One region of the Mesorhizobium sp. W050 genome, then DNA from elsewhere that is predicted to be linked to it. Evidence: riboswitches for the same ligand, from Rfam matches in the RefSeq annotation. Region 1 holds a riboswitch; the other holds the start of a gene.

The links. Region 1 has a riboswitch for thiamine pyrophosphate ahead of ACYG9Y_RS16330 (YkoF family thiamine/hydroxymethylpyrimidine-binding protein). Riboswitches for the same ligand answer to the same signal wherever they lie in the genome.
Region 2: linked by a shared signal. The riboswitch ahead of thiB (thiamine ABC transporter substrate binding subunit) and the one ahead of ACYG9Y_RS16330 (YkoF family thiamine/hydroxymethylpyrimidine-binding protein) in region 1 are both predicted to bind thiamine pyrophosphate.

What each region holds. Positions count from the first base shown of each region.
Region 1 covers NZ_JBTTIH010000001.1:3,351,356-3,361,262, reverse strand. Annotated here, with positions in the region: gene ACYG9Y_RS16410 (hypothetical protein) at 1-7, shown strand, start outside; gene ACYG9Y_RS16405 (hypothetical protein) at 98-190, opposite strand; gene ACYG9Y_RS16400 (hypothetical protein) at 264-362, opposite strand; gene ACYG9Y_RS16395 (hypothetical protein) at 421-519, opposite strand; gene dinB (DNA polymerase IV) at 809-2,050, opposite strand; gene ACYG9Y_RS16385 (hypothetical protein) at 2,284-2,520, shown strand; gene ACYG9Y_RS16380 (heme-copper oxidase family protein) at 2,675-3,082, shown strand; gene ACYG9Y_RS16375 (hypothetical protein) at 3,349-3,570, shown strand; partial or broken gene ACYG9Y_RS16370 (PRC-barrel domain containing protein) at 3,872-4,006, opposite strand; gene ACYG9Y_RS16365 (hypothetical protein) at 3,973-4,302, opposite strand; gene ACYG9Y_RS16360 (hypothetical protein) at 4,463-4,765, shown strand; gene ACYG9Y_RS16355 (DUF1236 domain-containing protein) at 5,108-5,437, shown strand; gene ACYG9Y_RS16350 (hypothetical protein) at 5,536-5,751, shown strand; gene ACYG9Y_RS16345 (DUF2934 domain-containing protein) at 5,844-6,083, shown strand; gene ACYG9Y_RS16340 (hypothetical protein) at 6,243-6,494, opposite strand; gene ACYG9Y_RS16335 (GSU2403 family nucleotidyltransferase fold protein) at 6,760-7,080, opposite strand; TPP riboswitch at 7,360-7,472, shown strand; gene ACYG9Y_RS16330 (YkoF family thiamine/hydroxymethylpyrimidine-binding protein) at 7,463-8,071, shown strand; gene ACYG9Y_RS16325 (ABC transporter permease) at 8,327-9,169, shown strand; partial or broken gene ACYG9Y_RS16320 (ABC transporter ATP-binding protein) at 9,166-9,907, shown strand, end outside.
Region 2 covers NZ_JBTTIH010000001.1:5,727,450-5,737,356, forward strand. Annotated here, with positions in the region: gene ACYG9Y_RS27695 (ABC-F family ATP-binding cassette domain-containing protein) at 1-1,252, opposite strand, end outside; gene ACYG9Y_RS27700 (thiamine diphosphokinase) at 1,254-1,913, opposite strand; TPP riboswitch at 2,076-2,190, shown strand; gene thiB (thiamine ABC transporter substrate binding subunit) at 2,234-3,241, shown strand; gene thiP (thiamine/thiamine pyrophosphate ABC transporter permease) at 3,462-5,060, shown strand; gene thiQ (thiamine ABC transporter ATP-binding protein) at 5,057-5,821, shown strand; gene ACYG9Y_RS27720 (M48 family metalloprotease) at 6,153-7,559, shown strand; gene ACYG9Y_RS27725 (RNA polymerase factor sigma-32) at 7,656-8,513, opposite strand; gene ACYG9Y_RS27730 (amino acid ABC transporter substrate-binding protein) at 8,911-9,684, shown strand; gene ACYG9Y_RS27735 (amino acid ABC transporter permease) at 9,822-9,907, shown strand, end outside.

The sequences.
Region 1 (9,907 bases):
GCGCTGAACGGTCCCGCCGCCTGCGGGAGATCATGCTCCGGAAACGATCAAGCCGCCCGACTCTGCCAGGAGGATCTCGATCTACCGGGGAACGAGTTTAGCCCGGAATAGGAGCAGAAGCGCCGTTCGCGGTGATCTGCGAGAGCTTGCCCTTTTTTACCAGCACTGGCTTGGAATAGGTCTTCCTCATTTTCCACTCTCCACGTCGGGCACCCAAAGCCCTGTTCCCGGCCAGACGGCACGAGGCGTCGGATAATCGGCTGCTAGACGGCGACCGGCCCGGAGCCGTTACCATTGTCGGCTGTAACCTGCGAGAGCTTGCCCTTCTTGACCAGCGCCGGCTTCGAATAGGTCTTCTTCATGCCGCATCTCCAGTGTCAGGCGAGGCCGCCAGATCAGGCGACAGCCGACTCAACGACTTCACTCGATCGGGCCGGAACCCGCTCCATTGGCGAGCGCCGTAACCTGCGAAAGCTTGCCTTTTTTGACCAGAACAGGCTTCGAATAGGTTTTCTTCATAGTGAATCCTCCAACCTTACGCGATAATGCCAGACGGATCGGCACTGTCAACCTTCGCGGCGCCGTCGTCCCGTCCCGGGTTTTCTTGGTCCCGATGCACTAACTGCAAGTCCACCTTCATCGACAAAGCGTTGTTCTTGGGCGTGCATGGCGTGGCCGGGTTGCGGTGCGAAAAATGTCCGAAACTGCGGCGGGTCTGGCCTGGCTGGTCGGCCTGCTCAGGCAGACCGGAAATGCAGCGCTATCTTCGGGTGCCGCGTAAGCATTGGCCTGGCCGTCGCGGCGGTCCTCAAAGCTCCTTTTCCGCCAGTTCGCGGAAGGCATCGGGAACCGAGCGCCGGGCTTCCAGCGCCACGGCGCCATAGCCGACAGCCTCTCTGCCAAAGCGCTGGCGGATCTTGTCGATGGCGCGGTCGGCGCCAAAGCGCGCTAGGCCTTGCCTGCTGCCGGGCCGCTGCTTTTCATCGGCAAGCCCGAGCGGCAGCTCCAGCTGCAGCTCGGCACTTTCTTCCATCTGCGACACCGAGACCGCCAGCAGCGAGATGGTCTTCTCTCGAGGGTTGGCGGCCAGCACGCCGCGCACCAGCTCCTCGGCGATTTCGGCCAGCATCGCGGTTGCCGAAATCGGCTGATCGAGCGTCAGCGAGCGTGTGACCGCGCGCAGATCGGCGAAACGCACGCGCACCGTCACCGTGCGCCCGGGCCGTGATTTCGCCCTGAGCCGGCTGGCGACCCGGTCTGCCAGATGCAGCAGGACGGGTCCGAAGATACGCGCCTCGGCCGGCCGTCTGCCAAGCGCCGACTGCGCGCCGGCGGAATGCGACCGCCTGTGGGTTTCGAGCTTTCGCGGGTCGCGGTTCCATGCCAGCGACGCCAGCTTTTCGCCGGCGGCGGGCCCGAGCAATCTTCGCAGCGCCCCACCATGCGTCTTTGCCAACTGGCCGATGGTCTCGATGCCGATCTCGGCCAGCCGCGCTCTGGTCGCCGGGCCGACGCCCCACATCAGCCCGACCGGCAGATCATGCAGGAAGGCAAGTTCGGTGTCCGGATCGACCACCACCAGCCCGTCGGGCTTGGCCACCTGCGAGGCGATCTTGGCCAGATGCTTGGTGCGCGCCACGCCGATCGAGATCGGCAGGCCGAGCTCTGCCCGGACGCGCTGACGCACCGTGGCGGCGATCTCGGCCGGCGGCCCGAACAGATGCGTGCAGCCGGCGACGTCGGCAAAGGCTTCATCGATGGAAATCCGCTCGACCAGCGGCGTGAAATCGTCGAGCACCTTGATGGCGGCGTCGCCCAGCCGCTGATAGTCGGCGAAATGGCCGCCGACGAAGATCAGTCCGGGGCAAAGCTCGCGCGCGCGTCGTCCGGGCATGCCGCCGCGCACGCCGAAAGCCCTGGCTTCGTAGGAAGCGGCAAGCACGACGCCGCCGCCGACGGCGATCGGCTTGCCCCTGAGCGCCGGGTCGAGCAGCTGCTCGACCGAGGCGTAGAAGGCGTCGAGATCCGCATGCAGGATGGTGGGCTCCATCCCGACCGTTCCCTTTGCGGCGTTGCAGCATTAGCCGCGTCTGTTGTGAGAGGCGTTTTTGCCGAACAAATAGAGAACAAACAGGGCCTATTGTCAAGCGAAGCGGTTGTCGCCGGCCGGCCCGTTCCAGGTCGGGCTGTCGAGTGCTCCGCCTGGGCATCGGACCTGCGGAACATTGCCTCTCGCCTCGGCGTTCATATCCGCGACGGGACGCTGTTTTTTTGGAGGCCGGTATGGGCCAGTTCGAGATGATCGACCTCGTCAGCGTCATTGACGCCTGCACGAGCGATCGCGTTGCCGGGCACTGCGTGTCAATGGCCAGGGCGGTGGAGGAGTTGCGAGTGCTGACCGGTGATTTCGTATCGCCGGACGAGACGGTGGCCAACGCGCTGTCGGCAGTGGCGCTGGGGCGCGGCTGCGCGGTGGTGTTCGACGAGCGAGCGGGCGCCGACATCTTGCTGACGCCGTAGCGCGGCGGCGCCGGGTTGTGGCAGCCAGAAAAGTCGAACAGCGTGCAAAAAGCTGTGCAGGCATGGCCCCATAACCGGGGCGTGGAAAAGTTCTCCGCGTGGGTGTATTCTCCAGGTCGCAAGCGGTCGCAGACCGCATAGGGGGAGAAATGACATGCCGAGGGTTTCAGAACTCTTTTTCAAAACTGCCATCTTGTTCCTGATGTTGGGGATTGCGGCCGGCCTGCAGATGGCGATCTCTGGTGACCACGCCGCTTTTCCGGCGCACGCGCATATCAATCTGCTCGGTTGGGTGACGAGCGCCATCTTCGGCGGCTACTACGCGCTCAATCCGCAAAAGGCGGCGCGTCGCATCGCCATGATCCACTACGGGCTCTACACACTCGGCCTGGTGATCATGCTGCCGGCGCTGTATGTGATGCTGCAGGGAAACCCGGCGCTTGAACCGATCGTCGCCGGCGGCTCGGTCATTATCGCCGCTGCCGTTCTGGTTTTTGCTTTCGTGGTGTTTTCGCCCGAAACGGCGCGCTCGGTGTCCGGCGTGGTTCCGGCCTCTCGCTGACTGTTCGCGCGCGGCGATCAAAGTCCGACCCGCATTCGCGACCCGCGACACGGGTTGGCCAGGCCGATGGCCGCAGCCGCTGGCTGCGGTGTCTATCGCCGCGTCGGCGCTTAACATACCCGAGTCCCACCACGTATTATTTCGTGACTATTTGGCGCCGGAACCTTCCCAGATATCGCGCGTTGCGGCGACTGTATTCGCGCTGCCTTATATATAGGCAGACTTGAGTACGTCCACAGCATGGGTTGGGGGAGGAGCAGGCCACCATGTCGAACAGAGAAATCGGAACGTCGGCCTCACTGGGCCGACGCATCGCCGATCTGAAAGCCAGGATGCGAGACGCCAGCGTTACTGAACACGAGATGCAGACCTTCCAGAAGGTCGCGGCCATCATGGGGGGTGTCGAAGGCTCCCTACGCCTCGACGCCGACGACCTGATCGCGGCGTCCTTCGTCACCGAGGCGCTCGGCGATCCCGGGTCGAACTGAAGGTCAGAGCCCGTCGGCACTCAAGTGCCGGCGGGCGATGGCCCGGTTCGCAGCGTTGCGATGCTGGAGCGTGTCTGCGCCGCCCGCGGCGGGGATATCTTGCGCACTTTGAAGATTTCAGGCGAGCGGCCTCGACGGCGCTTGAGATATTGGGCTTCGCGTTCGTGCTTCTCGGCTGCCTCGCGGCTGTCGAACGTGCCGAGATTGCGTCGCCGCCGGCCCTTGACCACAAGGGCTAAATTTAACCAAACCGCCAAGGCGCCTTAAACGAAGGATCAGACCAGCCGGATCCTTCGAAATATCAATCGCGATGCTCCGGCATCGCCTTCAGCTCATCCTTGGTCCAACTGGTGACGGCGTGGACGTCCCGGGAAACCTCTCGAAAGTCCGCGGTCGCTGCCCTTACACCTCGTCGAACGGGCCGCCGCGCCTCGCCAGGTCGTGACCAATGGCGGCTTCCTCGGCGTCGTCGGGCAAGGCATCGTCACTGTCCTGGTAGGGGTTGTCGTCATCCTCCTCGGGCAGTTCGCCTTCCTTCTCGACTCCGGTGGTGTCCGGCAGGCTTTCCTCATCTGCTCCGTCGGGCAGGACCGTTGCGCCACGCAGCGCATCCCAATCCTGCCGGCGCGGCGTCGGCGCCTCCACCTCGTCATTGGCGATCGTGTCGCGGGCATCGTTTTTGCTCGGTGGCGCCTCGACCTCGTCATTGGGTTTTCTGTTTCGTTCTTCCATGATTGCCTCCTCTGGGCGGCTTTGCGTCGAGAAGGTGGAACTCACTTCCGGCTGTCAGGTTCCGGCAACCACTCCATCTCCGTGGAACCAATTGCCGCCAGTCTGCTTTGCCAAGGACTAGTCTGTTTTGCCAAGGAGATGAATCCAGAGGAGCTGGACCATGAAGACTTTCCCCCTCATCCCATGCGTGCTGCTCTTGGCGCTGGCCGACCCGGCGGCTGCGCAGGACAATGGCGACCGGAACGGCCCTGCCGCGCCTTGCCAGGCGCAGCCTCAGGACGATGCTCGGGAGCCGCCGGTCGCCAATGGCGGTGGCGAATCGACCAGCACGCTCGGTCCCTGCGGCGGCGTGCTGCAGCCGCCGCCCAGTGGTGACCAGGGTATGACGCAGCCGCCGCCGGACCAGGGCAAGACGCCGGTGATCAAGCCTGGCGAGGTGCCTGCGCAGCCGCCGAAGCAATGACCTTTGCTTGAAACTTCACGGCGTGGCACGAAGGCGGTAGGTTCCGGTCTTGGCCGGGCGACGCGGTCACCGGATCAATGCCGGCGCCGGCCGCGATCGCCACCGGAATTTGGAGCCGTGCATCGTCCACGTCGAAGGTCTCCTGAGGGATTGTGCTTCAATGCGAATCTTGCGGGTGCGGGTTCTGCTGGCATGACCGGGAAGCCGATCAATTTAGTCTCCGCTTGCGGAACAAGACCGTACCGGCTGCGTTTGCCTCCAGGAGCCCGCCACCTCGATCTGCGCTGTTTTCGCCTCATGCGGGAACACGGCGGAGCTCGCCAACAACGACAGGAGACGAAGATGAAAACCATCCTTATTCCCGCCGTCGCCGGGCTCGCCATGATCGCTGGTATCGGCATTGCCGCCGCCGACGAGGTCATCGTCACGCAGCCGGCACAGCAGCAGGTGATCATCACCCCGGAACAGCGCACGGTCGTGCACCAGTACGTAAAGAAACATCCGCTTGCCTCGGTCAATCTGCTCGGCGTCGAATTGAATGTCGGCACTGCCTTGCCTGACACTGTCGAGCTGCAGGAGGTTCCCGACGTTCAGTACAGATACGCCGTCGTCGACAACCATACCGTGTTGGTCGACCCCAGCACGCGCAGGATTGTCGAGGTGGTCGAGTAACGCTCGACAACCTAACCATTCATCGGTGATACGGCCCTGTCGTTCTTCCCAAAAGGGCGGCAGGGCCGAATGACGAACATGATGAAAGGAGAATTGCCATGTTGCCGCATGTCGAGACCCCGAACTCCGCCAATGTTGCGGCGTGTTGCGACAAGTTGCTGGCCGAGCGCAACACGGCGCTGTTATCGATGAAGGAAGCGATCGCGCTCCTGCGGGAGCGCACCGGCACCGATCGTTCGGATGCCGACCTCGCGGGGCTGATCGTCAAGAAAGCGGCGCTGCTCGGCGTTGCGGTGATTTCCGACCCGCGCTGAGATGTCTCGTCACTCAAGACGCCGGCCGAATTTTCGGCTAATGTTTTCGTGGAATCTGGACCAACCGACCGGACCCAACCACGGAGGCTTAAGTGACGGACGACAAACAGGACCGCATTCGCCAGCGCGCGCACGAGATTTGGGAAAAGGCCGGCCGGCCTGAAGGCGCGCATCAGGAACACTGGGAGCAGGCCACGGCTGAAGTCGATGGCGCGGTCGCCAAGCCAAAAAAGGCGGCGAAGAAAGCTGACGCCAAGCCCGCCAAGGCAGCCGCCAAGTCAAAGGCAGCGAAGCCTGCCGCCGCAAAGTCCGGCAAAGCCAAATCGAAATAAGGCCAAGTTGAAACAAGGCCAGTCGAAATAAAGCAAGGCCGGAATTAGCTGGCCGGGCCATCCTTGGCGCCCGCCGTTCAGGCGCGCCCGAGCCTCTCAACCTGACGAATTGCGCCTGCGACGGGCAGCGCAATTCCTTGTGTTTGGCGACAGGCGCCCTCATGCCTCCCAGGCATAACTCGACAGCGCAAAGCGAATCCCGGCAGCTGTCATGGCCAGTTCGCATTCGGTGATCTGGCGCAGGTGGCGCAGATAGCGCGCTACAGTCTGTGGCAGCCAGCCGGCGCAGGCCTCGACATAGGCGCGGCTGTGAACAAGGGTGCCGGTCGACAGCCTCTCGTCCTTCTCGGCAACGACTTTCAGATATTGGCGGATGAAGCGGATGTCGTCGGCGATGTCCTGGCTGGCCATTCGCCAGGCCCCGGCGAGGCGTTCGCACTGATCGAATGACAAGGGCAACAAAGGGGGCGGCAATAAAGGCGGCGGCAACAAGGGCGGCGGCAATGACGGGGGTGACAGCAAAGGACGAGAGAGATCGGCGAAGGCAACATGGTTCGCTGTGCTCAAGGACATTCCTCTCTGCGAAAAGAGATATCGTACTTTATGTACGAACGAGCGTCAAGCCAATTTCGTACAGTTGGGACGATGACAATGAATATAGCAGCGGTCGCTTCAGCTAATCACGCATCGTGAATCCTTCAGGACTCGCACCAATTTCGCGGAGGGATTTTCCCAGGATGGTGTTGACTGTTTCCCTCGTGTCGGCGTCGAACAGGTTCAGGCCGCGCCGGATCGTCTCGCGCCAGTTTTCGCCCTTGTCCCACGCGTCCATGAAGGCGAAGGCAAGGTCGTCCTGGCGACGCGTGGCTTCGAGCGCTTGGGTCAGCAGGCGCGCTTGATGGAGATCCTTCTCCCGCTTGGCCCCAGCGCTCGGCCCGAGTCGCGAGGCGACGATCAGCTTGTGGATGGCGTAGCGCTGGGGCGAGGGGACCAGCACAGGCAAGCCCTAGCGACGCAGCAGCACAGTTCGGATGGGGTCGCGGATAAGGAAATGCAGAAACCGTAAGGGCTGCGCGGAGGCTCTGCCGTTTTCTTGTAATTACGTTTATCAGCTTGAATTTCAACGCAGTTATAAGAAATTCGTGGAAATCTCATAACGCAACGAACTGACGAGTCGCTCTGAACGCCCGGGCGCCCGGCCCGTCTGGCCCAAAACACTTTGCCGCAGTGCCTTCAACAAACGGCTTCCCCAATGTCGCGAACAATGCTTTAACCCGCTCATCCACAGGGGTGCTCCGTATGGTCGGGGCTGAGATGAGGGCGGCAAGCCTTCGGACCCTAAAGCTGATCTGGATAATACCAGCGGAGCGAGGCGGGCGATGTTTTCAGGCGCACAGATTTCCCTTTATCCCATGACCGACGATTTCGTCGGCGTCATCCTTGGCGCGCTCGGCGCGCTCGATCCGTGGCGCGACCGGCTGCGGATCGAAACCGACGACATCTCGACGCTTATGGTCGGGCCGCCCGAGGTGCTGTTTCCCGCCATGCGCGACCTGTTCGTCGCGGCGGCCAGAAGCGGCAAGCACTGCGTGCTTTCGGCAGCGGTCTCGCGCGGCTGTCCGGGCGAGCCCGACGATCCGATCTGCCGCTCCGACGAGACCGGCGGCCCCGCCATTCCGCTGGACGAGCGCAAGATCGCCGCGATCCGCGCTGTCCAGGCCACGCCGTCGACCGGCCAGCCGGTGGCGGCGCAGTTCTCGCTCTATGTGATGGGCACAGGCGACCATATGGACGAGATCTATGGCTGCATCGATTTCCTGAAACAGTCCGGCGTCTTTGAACGCTCAAAGAACTTCTGCACCAAACTGCGCGGCGATGCCGGTGCGGTGTTTGCCACGCTCAACGAGGCCTTCTGCCGCTTCGGCCCCGGCGCCGGCCACGTCACCCTCGACATCACGATTTCGGCGAACAGCCCGAGCGGGGTCTGAGCCGCGGCTCAAGCGTCGTTCCTCGAGGATGTTGCCGTGGCTGGTTTATCTGACCCATTGCGTGGAGGAGATGCCTCTGACCCCTCAGCACAAAGAGGAGGGGAGCCATTGGCGATTGGCGAAGACCGCGATGCCCACGAATCTCCCCCCTTGAGCGGGAGATGGCCGGCAGGCCAGAGCGGGTCCCACCGCGTGGAGCGCCGACGCCCTTTTTGCATCGGCAAGGCGTGGGCGCCCTATGCGAGACGACCCCCTCTGTCGCCTTCGGCGACATCTCTCCCTCGAGGGGGGAGATTAGCCGCAGCCATCGCCAAGACCATCCCTGCCGCCATCGCCTTCGCCTTGCTCCTCGCGGCCTGGGAACTCTACGCCCGCTATGGCGGCGCTGCCCCCATCATGCTGCCGCCGCCGTCGCGCGTGCTGCAGCAGGCCTGGGAGCATCGCGCCGCACTCGCCGACAACACCATGCCCACCGTCCGCGCCACATCAGCCGGCTTCGCCTGCTCGTTGGTCGCTGCCTTCGTGCTTTCGGCGCTGGTCGATTTCTTGGCCCCGCTGCGCCGCGCGCTGTTTCCGCTGCTGATCGTCAGCCAGACCTTGCCGCTGGTCGCGATCGCGCCGCTCATCGTGCTGTGGTTCGGCTTCGGGCTGATGCCAAAAATCCTGCTTGTGGCGCTCGTCACCTTCTTCCCGATGATGGTCGCGCTGGTCGAAGGTTTTGCTGCGACCAGCAAGGAGATTTCGCAGATGCTCGCCGCCATGGGGGCAGGGCGCTGGCGTATCTTCTGGCTGGCGCGCCTGCCTTCGGCGCTGCCCTATTTCTTCGCCGGGCTGCGCATCTCCGTCACCTACGCCGTGGTCGGCGCGATCTTCGCCGAATATGCGGGGGCGGCGAAGGGGCTGGGCATCTACATGCTCAATGCCAAGAACAACTTTCGGCCCGATCTGGTGCTCGCTGCCGTCGCCGTCAGCGCCGCGCTCACGCTGATCCTGTTCGGCATTGTCGTGCTCGTCCAGCGTTTCGCCATGCCTTGGGAGAATGCGGGGAGCGAAAGCCGCGACGGCAAGGTTGAAGCTGCAGAAGAGAACCGTCAATGACGCGGCTCGAACTCCGGGACATCAGGAAGAACTTCGGCGCGCTTGAGGTGCTCGCCGGCATTTCGCTTCATGTCGCGGCCGGCGAGTTCGTCTCCATCCTCGGCCCTTCCGGCGCCGGCAAGTCGACGCTGTTCCAGTTGCTGACCGGCGCGCTGAAAGGTGAGGGCGACATGCGCTTCGACGGCGCGCCATTGCAGGGCAGCCCCTTCGCCTTCATGCCGCAGCGCGACGCGCTGATGCCGTGGCGGCGCGTCATCGACAATGTGACGCTGGGGCTGGAAGTTCAGGGTCTTGGCCGCAAGGCGGCACGCGAGCACGTCGCGCCGCTGTTTGCCGAGTTCGGCCTTGCCGGCTTTGAGCGCGCCTGCCGGCGGAACTTTCCGGCGGCATGCGCCAGCGCGCGGCGCTTTTGCGCACCGTGGTGCAGCAGCGCGACATGCTGCTGCTCGACGAGCCCTTTGGCGCGCTGGATGCACTGACCCGCGCGGGTGTGCAGCGCTGGCTGGAAGGCATGTGGCAGCGCCACCGCTGGACCGCGCTGCTGATCACCCATGACGTGCGCGAAGCCGTCTACCTCTCGGATCGAATCTATCTGATGTCGGCGCGGCCGGCCCGCATCATCGGCGAGATTGCCGTGCCGCTGCCGCGCCCGCGCACCACCGGCGGCGATGCCGCGCGCCAGGCCGCCGCGCTCGAAGCCGACATCCTCGACACGCTGCTCAATCCCGGGACTGACCG
Region 2 (9,907 bases), 2.4 Mb from region 1:
CACGCGCCAGGAGCAGCCGCGCCCGTTCGCCGCCGGACAGCTCGCGCACCGGGGTGCGCGCCTGTTCCGGCTTGAACAGGAAATCCTTCATGTAGGACACGACATGGCGCTGCTCGCCATTGACGACGAGGTTTTCGCCGCGCCCGTCCGTGAGATACTGCGCCAGGGTCTCGGCCGGATCGACCGCCTCGCGCTTCTGGTCGAGCGTGGCGATTTCCAGATTGGTGCCGAGCCGCACCGAGCCGGCATCGGGCTTCATCTCGCCGGTGAGCATCTTCAACAGCGTCGTCTTGCCGGCGCCGTTCGGCCCGACAAGGCCGACGCGATCGCCGCGCTGGATGCGGGTCGAGAAGCCCTTGACCACGGTCAGGTCGCCAAAACTCTTCTCGATGTTCTTGGCCTCGATCACCAGCTTGCCGGATTCGGCGGCGTCGCTGGCCACCATGGTCGCCGAGCCCTCGGCGCCGCGATGGCCGCGAAAACGCTGGCGCATGGTCTGCAGTTCGCCCAGGCGGCGCATGTTGCGTTTGCGGCGAGCCGTCACGCCATAGCGCAGCCAATGCTCCTCGCGCACGATCTGGCGGCCGAGCTTGTGCTGTTCGCGCTCTTCCTCTTCCAGCACAAGGTCGCGCCATTCCTCGAAATGGCCAAAGCCCTTGTCGAGGCGGCGGGTCTGGCCACGGTCGAGCCAGACAGTGGCGCGCGAGACGCGTTCGAGGAAGCGACGGTCGTGCGAGATGACGATCAGCGCCGAAGACGTCCGGACAAGCTCTTCTTCCAGCCATTCGATGACCGACAAATCGAGATGGTTCGTCGGCTCATCAAGCAGCAGAATATCGGGTTCGGGCGCCATGACGCGGGCAAGTGCTGCGCGGCGCGCCTCGCCGCCGGAGAGATCGTTGGGGTTCTCCGTGCCGGCGAGGCCGAGATGCTCCATCAGATATGTGGCGCGGTAGGGATCGTCGGCAGGCCCAAGCCCGGCCTCGACATAGGCGCGCACATTGGCAAAGCCGTCCATGTCGGGCATTTGCGGGAGATAGCGCACCGTTGCCGAAGGCTGGCGGAAGACCTCGCCGTCTTGCGGCTCGATCAGACCAGCAGCAATCTTCAGGAGCGTCGACTTGCCGGAGCCGTTGCGGCCGACGAGCGCGATCTTGTCACCGGCGGACGCCGTCAGTTCGGCGCCATCGAGCAGCGGCGTGCCGCCAAAGGTCAGTCTTATGCCGTCGAGGTTGAGAAGGGGCGGGGCCATGTCAGCTTTCAGGCAAGGGGTAGGGGTGGGCGAGCAGCAGCGCGCGGCCATGGCCGAGCGCGATTTCGAGGCCGCCCCCGGTCGTGTTGGACTTGACCTCGTTCGAGATGGTCAGCGACGAGCCGAACACGACCTCGACATGGTCGAGCGGCCACTTCGCGCCGGACACGGTGAGGCCCGAAAGATCGGAAAAGCCGAGCACCGAAAACAGCGTTCCGTCGGCATAGTCGAAGCCGGCCTTGCCAGGCAGCAGAGGGGCGCCTTCCTGCGCTCCGCTGGTCAACAGCAATTTTGTGCCGGCCTCGGCCAGCCGCAGGCTGAGCGCCAGATGGAGGAAGGCGTGGTCGGCGCGCTTGCCGCCGAAAGCGCCGGCCAGCACCAGGCTGGTGGCGCCGCGTTCCAATGCCGCCGCGATCGCCAGTTCGCCATCGGTCTTGTCCTTTTCGGGAGGAAACACCTCCCGCGGCACGGCGGCGAGATCGGCAGGCAGGTCCGCCGGCACGGAATCGAAATCGCCGACCCACAGCTCCGGCATCACGCCGAGCAGGCGGGCATGATCGATGCCGGCGTCGGCGGCGATGACGCGCGTGCCCGCGACCTGGCGGTCGAGCCGCGGCGTGCGGACGAGATCGCCGCCAAGCAGGATGGTGAATGTGCTCATATCCGCTGGCCCTTACCAGCCCCGCCGACGAAACGGAAGGCCGAGCGGCACCGTCACTCTTTGTTGGAGCATGATCTTTTTCCGGAAACGGATTCCACTTTCCGGGATCACGCTCGGGCAAACTTCCACTTGCGTGGCACCTTGGCCGGGCCTATGTGTCGAAACGCTCTAACGGGGTGCCGGACGCGATCTTCGCGGACCGGCTGAGAGGCAGTCTCGCCAACCCGCTGAACCTGATCCGGTTTGTACCGGCGGAGGGATTAGACGCTTCGGACAGCCCGACGCCTCAATTCCTTTCAACACGAATGAAGGAGGCGCCGATGCGCATTTTTTTGTCCCGTCTTGTCCCAGCGCTTGGGCTTGCTGTTTCGCTACTGGCAAGCCCTGCGTGCGCGCAGGAAAAACTCACGATCTATACCTATGAGAGTTTCACTGCCGACTGGGGTCCAGGCCCCCAGGTGAAGAAGGAATTCGAGGCCGAGTGTGGCTGCAGCGTCGACTTCGTGTCGGTGGCCGACGGCGTCGCGCTGCTCAATCGCGTCAAGCTCGAAGGTGCGTCGACCAAAGCCGATATCGTGCTTGGCCTCGACACCAACCTCACCGCGGAAGCCAAGGCTTCCGGCCTGTTTGTCCCACATGGCGCGGTGGCTGAAAACAACGTGCCGGGCGGCTGGAGCGACGACACTTTCGTGCCCTACGATTATGGCTATTTCGCCGTCGTCTACGACACCGAGAAGCTGAAGAACCCACCGAAGAGCCTGAAGGAATTGGTCGAGGGCGATGCCGCCGACAAGATCGTCATCCAGGATCCGAGGACGTCGACGCCGGGCCTTGGCCTGCTGCTGTGGGTTAAGTCGGTCTATGGCGACAAGGCGCCGGAAGCCTGGGCGAAACTCAAGGGCAAAGTGCTGACGGTGACGCCGGGCTGGAGCGAGGCCTACGGCCTGTTCACCAAGGGCGAGGCGCCGATGGTGCTTTCCTATACGACGTCGCCGGCCTACCACATGGTGGCGGAGAACACCGGGCGCTACCAGGCGGCCTCGTTCGAGGAAGGCGAGTATCTGCAGATCGAGGTCGCCGGCATCACCACCACGGGCGCGAAGAATCCGCTGGCGGCGAAGTTCCTGGCCTTCATGACCGGGCCGAAATTCCAGGATGTCATTCCGGAGACCAACTGGATGTTCCCGGCCGGGAAAACCGACAAGCCGCTCAATCCGGCTTTTGATAGGCTGGTCAAGCCGGCGAAGACCTTGCTGTTCAGCCCGGAAGAGGTCGCGGCAAATCGCAAGGCCTGGGTGGATGAATGGCTGGCGGTGATGAGCAAGTAGATTTGGCTGTATAGTCAAAAGATGAGTGCTCTACGGCGCCCCCCTCTGTCCTGCCGGACATCTCCCCCACGAGGGGGGAGATTGGCCTTTACGTTGACTTTCGCCAATCTCCGAAGCTGCAGGAATGAGCGGAGCGCTAAAACCGCCAATCTCCCCCCTCGTGGGGGAGATGTCCGGCAGGACAGAGGGGGGCGCGAAGGAACGCGACGCCCGGTAAAGAGTGCAACGCTCTGACCCCCGCATCACGGCCGGCATTGTCGCGCTTGCGGCAATCGCGCTGCTGATCGGTGGCGCCTTCGCCGGCCTTATCCGCGAAGGCGCGCACGACCTTTCCGGCGCCGCGTCCGCCTTTGACCTCTATCTCCTGCGCGTTGTCCGCTTCACGCTCTGGCAGGCTGCGCTCTCGACTCTGCTTTCCGCCGTACCGGCGCTCTTCGTCGCCCGGGCGCTGTCGCGGCATCCGCGCTTCTTCGGACGCGGCTTCATCCTGCAGCTATTCACTGTTCCCCTTGCCTTGCCGGCAATTGTCGGAGCGCTGGGAATACTGGCGCTCTATGGCCGCGCCGGTTATTTCGCCGCGATCGGTGGCCAGAGCTGGCCCGACATCTATGGGCTGTCGGGCATCCTCGTCGCCCACGTCTTCTTCAACCTGCCGCTGGCCACCCGGCTGTTCCTCGAAGCGCTGGGAACGGTGCCGGCCGATCAATGGCGGCTGGCGAGCCAGCTCGGCATGGGGGCGAGGCCAGCCTTCCGGCTGATCGAGTGGCCGGTGCTGCGCGCCGCGCTGCCGGGCGTCGCCGGGCTTGTCTTCATGCTTTGCATCACCTCCTTCACCATCGTCCTGATCCTCGGCGGCGGGCCGGCGGCGACGACGCTGGAAGTCGCCATCTATCAGGCGCTGCGTTTCGACTTCGATCCGGCGCGAGCGGTGACGCTGACGGTGCTACAGATCGCGCTGACTTTCGCCGTCATGCTGGCGCTGACGCGGCTCGGCGCCAATGTGACCGGCGACGCCAATTTGCCTGTCGCGCCGCGCCGCTATCACTTGGCCGGCAAAGCAGAAACAGCGTTCAACGCCGTCCTGATCGTGCTCGCCTTGCTGTTCGTCGCCGGACCAATGGCGGCCACCGTCGCGTCCGGCCTCGGCGCCGATCTCGGCCGGCTGGCGGGCGAGAGTGCCGTGCGTCAGGCGACCCTGACCAGCGCCGGTCTCGCCCTCTCGGCGGCGCTACTTTCGGTGGCGCTGTCGCTATCGCTGATCATGGCTCGGCGGGCACTGTCGCTGCGCCGCCGGTCCAGTGCCCGTTCATTGCTCGAACATGCCACCGACACCGGCGCCGGCTTCGTCCTCGTCGTGCCGCCCATTGTCATCGGCGCCGGCTGGTTTCTCCTGCTGCGCACGGTCAGCGATGTCTTTGCCATCGCGCCGGTCATGGTCGTCATCGTCAATGCGGTGATGGCGATGCCCTTTGCCATCCGCGCGATGCGCCCGGCCTATGATGCGGCGAGCGAGCGCCACGAAAAGCTGTGCGCGCAGCTCGGCATTGCGGGCTGGAACCGGCTGCTTCTGGTCGACTGGCCATCGCTCCGGCGGCCGCTGGCCACCGGCTTTGCCTTCGCCATGGCACTGTCGCTCGGCGATCTCGGCGTCATCGCGCTGTTCGGCAGCGATTCGGTACAGACCTTGCCCTATCTCCTGCTGGCGCGCATGGGCAGCTATCGCACGGCCGATGCTGCCGGGCTGGCTTTGCTGCTCGGGGCGGTCTGCCTTGCATTGGTGGTCGCGGCAGACTGGCTGGGACGGGGAGAGAGATCGTGACGTCCGCTGTGGAGAAAGGCACGACTGTCCGGCTGGACAAGGTCTCGTTCAGCTATGGCGAAACGTCATTCCTGTTCGATGTCGAATTCCATACATCTAAGATCACCGCCATCATGGGGGCAAGTGGTTCGGGCAAATCGACCTTGCTCAATCTGGTGGCTGGTTTCGAGACGCCGGAGTCCGGTCGTGTGCTGATCGGCGGCGCCGATGTCGGCGCCGAGCCGCCTTCGGCGCGGCCGGTGTCGATGGTATTCCAGGAAAACAATCTGTTTGCTCATCTCTCGGTGGAGAAGAATGTCGGGCTCGGCCGCTCGCCATCGCTCAACCTGACCGACGCCGATCGCGCCGCAATCGCCGAGGCGCTTGACCGCGTCGGCCTGGCCGGCAAGGAGATGCGCCTGCCGCGCGAACTCTCCGGCGGCGAAAGGCAGCGCGTAGCGCTCGCCCGCGTTCTGGTGCGCGACCGGCCAGTGCTGCTGCTCGACGAGCCGTTCGCTTCGCTCGGGCCAGCACTGCGCGACGACATGCTCGACCTGGTGGCCGGCGTTCATGCCGAGCGGGCGATGACGGTGCTGTTCGTCACGCATCAGCCGGAAGACGCTCGCCGTATCGGCGAGCAGATGGTTTTTCTGGACAATGGCAGGGTTGCCGCGACGGGACCTGCCGCCGATTTTTTCGACGGCACTGGCCCTGAAGCGTTTCGGCGCTATATCGGCGCAAGTTCGGGCGGATCACGCGATATTGCCCGGAAGCGGACATAATTTACGACCAAACCGGCTACAGGTGATGTGGCGCTTGCTTGCCATGGTCCAGTCGATGTGGCTAGGTCCGCTTAGTACTGGTCCGGCACGAGCCGTGATTTGCCCCCTACAGCGCCGCATCCGGCCGGATGCGTAAACGCTGTAGGTTTTTTGATGTGTGCAGGATTGCCAACGAAAACCGATTTTTCGCTGGCGCGGACCCCGGTCCAAATCATGCGCCGAGAGCTGAAGGAACGCCGTGCTGCCGACCGGCACTGACACTTTGAAACGCAGACCGCTGGTGCGCTTCCTCGCGCTGGCCGGCCTTGCCGTGGCGCTGGCCAGCTGCCAGATGTTCACGCCTCCCGAAGTGCAGGAATCTGGCTTCCAGCCTTCCGACAAGCCGATCACGGTCGACAATGTCGCCGCCAACAGCAAGCTTGCCGAACTGGCGAAGGCACAGCATCCGCGCATCCTTGCCACCTATGGCGGCGAATATTCCGATCCCAAGCTCGAGCGCATGGTGGCCAAGGTTGTCGGCAGCCTGACCGTGGTGTCGGCCAATCCGACCCAGACCTATCGCATCACCATCCTCAATTCGCCAAACGTCAACGCTTTCGCGCTGCCGGGCGGCTATCTCTACGTCACCCGCGGCCTGCTGGCGCTGGCCAATGATTCGGCCGAACTCGCCGCCGTCATCGCGCATGAGATGGGCCACGTCACCGCCAATCACGGTCTGCAGCGACAGCAGCTCGAGGCCGAGGAAGGCCTGGCGACCAAGGTGGTCTCCGATGTGCTGGGCGACAGTCCGACCGCCAAGCAGGCATTGATCCGCGGCAAGCTGAGGCTGGCGCAGTTCTCGCGCAACCAGGAGCTGGAGGCAGACGCGATCGGCATCAAATCGATCGGCGAGGCGGGTTACGATCCCTATGCCGCCGGGCGTTTCCTGCAGTCGATGTCGGCCTATACCGATTTCCGCTCGATCAGCGGCGCCACCGACGCCAGCCTCGACTTCCTGGCTACGCACCCCAACACGCCGCAGCGAATTGATCTGGCGCAGCGCCACGCCCGCCAGTTCGGCGCGCCGGGCATCGGCACCCGCGACCGCGATTCCTTCCTGGCCGGGATAGACGGCCTGCTCTATGGCGACACGCCGGAAGAGGGCTATGTGCGCGGCCAGACCTTCCTGCATCCGGGCCTCGGCGTTTCGTTCACGGTGCCCGACGGCTTCATCATCGACAATTCGGCGGCGGCGGTGACGGCGACCGGTCCCGGCGACATGGCGATCCGCTTCGACGGTGTGTCGATCGACAAGGATCGTGCGCTGACCGACTACATCAGAAGCGGCTGGGTGGCCGGTCTCGACGAGACCAGTGTGCGCCAGGAGACGATCGACGGCAACGAGGCGGCGACAGCGCACGCCGGCGCCGATGGCTGGCAGTTCGACATTGCGGTGATCCGCGCCGGCGGCCAAGTCTACCGGCTTTTGACAGCGGCCCCCTCGGCCAGCACGACACTCGATCCGGTGGCACGCTCGGTCAGCGGTTCGTTCCGCGTGCTCAGCCCCGCCGAGAAAGCGGCACTGAAGCCGCTGCATATCCGCGTCGTCACGGTACAGGCCGGGCAGACGATGGGCACACTTTCGGCGCAGATGGTCGGCGTCGACCGCAAGCTCGATCTGTTCCGCGTGCTCAACGCGATGTCGCCGGGCGCCTCGGTTTCGGCCGGCGACAAGGTCAAGATCGTCACGGACAGATAGCGCCGGTCTTCGTCAGAAACCCCAGCCTTCGTAGTGCTTTTTTCTGAGATAACTTTTCTGAGATAACTCGGGGCGGTACCCCTGTTCCTGGCAATCTCACGCTGCCATGAATTCGGGGTTCTGCTTGACCAGCGCGAGCTTGAGCTTTTCCATGGCGCGGGCCTCGATCTGGCGGACACGCTCCTTGGAAATGCCGAGCGTCTCGCCGAGCGCCTCAAGCGTCGCACCTTCGTCGGTCAGCCGACGCTCCTCGATGATCCTGAGTTCGCGGGCATTGAGCGCGCGGAGCGCCGTCTTCAGCCACATCAGGCGCCGTTCGACGTCGATGGTGTCGCCGGCGACCTCGTCAGGCAATGGATCGTCCGAAATCAGGAAGTCCATCCGCTCGGTGGTACCGGCCTCATCGGCGAGGGGTGCGTTGAGCGAAGAGTCAGGTGCTGAAAGCCTGGAATCCATCTTCTCGACATCGGCCTCGGAGACGCCGAGGGCTACCGAGACTTCGCGGTAGAGCGTGGCGTTAGAGATCGGCTCGGCGCCGTTGGCAAGACGGGCGCGCAGGCGCCGCAGGTTGAAGAACAGCGCCTTTTGCGCCGAAGAGGTGCCGCCGCGAACGATCGACCAGTTGCGCAGGATGTAGTCCTGCATCGAAGCGCGGATCCACCATGTCGCATAGGTCGAGAAGCGCACCTCGCGCTCCGGCTCGAAACGCGCGGCTGCTTCCAGCAGCCCGACATGGCCCTCCTGGACCAGATCGCCGAGCGGCAGGCCGTAATGTCGGAATTTCGAAGCCATGGAGATGACCAGCCGCATATGGGCGACGGTAATCTGATGCAGCGCCTGCTGATCCTGGTCTTCCTTCCAGCGCAAGGCGAGAACATGTTCCTCATCGCGCTCGAGGTAAGGGGCTTTCATTGCCGTGCGGACCATGGTCCGTCCTGCCGTGTCTTCGATCATGCCGCGCTCCTGCTCCCGGACATTTTCGGACGGCCTGGCGGCCGTTATCTCTGTTTGACGCAATTCCGAGGGAAACCGCTTTCCCACTTTCCTGGAATTGCTTCGGGCCTAGCGCAGCCAAGGGTTCTTGAAATGGAAACGCGGCGCCCTACAACAAGCCATGAACGTGCCACACCGGGGATTGGTTCCGCCGCCGATGGCGGTTGTTTTGTGCGGTCCGACAGGGCGCATCGACACCGCAGATCGGGACTATTGGCACCGATCCGAGCTGCTTTGAGAATCTGATTTCTGGATCGTCGTTTTTTTGAAATCTGGTTCCTTATTTTGCTGCGCTGTATCTGTCAGTTTCCGGCTCTCACAAGCGCCGGACACCGGCCAAGGACGGGATCACACAGAAATGAAATGGCTCAAGTCGCTCATCGTCGCCGGAACGCTTCAGGTTCTGGCTGTTACATCAGGCCATGCCGGCGCCAATCTTGACCAGATCAAGCAGGCCGGCACCCTCAAAGTCGGCACCGAAGGCACCTATGCGCCCTTCACCTATCATGATGCTTCCGGCGCGCTGGTCGGCTTCGACGTCGAGATCGCCAAGGCGATCGGCGACAAGCTCGGCGTCAAGGTCGAGTTCCTCGAAGGCAAATGGGACGGGCTGATCGCCGGCCTCGACGCCAACCGCTACGACGCCGTGATCAACGAGGTCGGCATCACCGACGCGCGCAAGGCCAAGTACGATTTCTCCGATCCTTACATCGCCTCCAAGGCCGTGCTGATCGTGCGCGGCGACAACACCGACATCAAGACCTTCGCCGACCTCAAGGGCAAGAAGTCGGCACAGTCGTTGACATCGAATTTCGGCAAGCTCGCCGAGACCAACGGCGCCGAACTCGTCGGCACCGACGGCTTCGACCAGTCGATCCAGCTGCTGCTCACCGGCCGCGCCGACGCCACCATCAATGACAGCCTGTCTTTCCTCGACTTCAAGAAGCACAAGCCGGACGCCAATGTGAAGATCGCCGCGCAGGAAGAGAACGCCGACTATTCCGGCGTCATCGTGCGCAAGGGTGATCCGGAGCTGGTCGCGGCGATCAACAAGGCGCTGGCCGACATCAAGGCCGACGGCACCTACAAGAGGATCGCCGATACTTATTTCGGCCAGGATGTCTCGCAGTAAAGACCATCTCCCGGCGGTTTGCCGGCAATGACCAATAGCGGCGGGCCGTCTTTGACGGCTCGCCGTTTTTCGCATGATATGAGAAGCACACAATCGCACTGCCGTCACCGCGGCGGTCTGTGAAGGAGGAGCCGTTCGTGCCGCACTGGCTACACCTGATGCTGGACTCGTTGCCGACACTGCTGTGGGCGGCGTTGATCTTCACCGTACCGCTGACATTGCT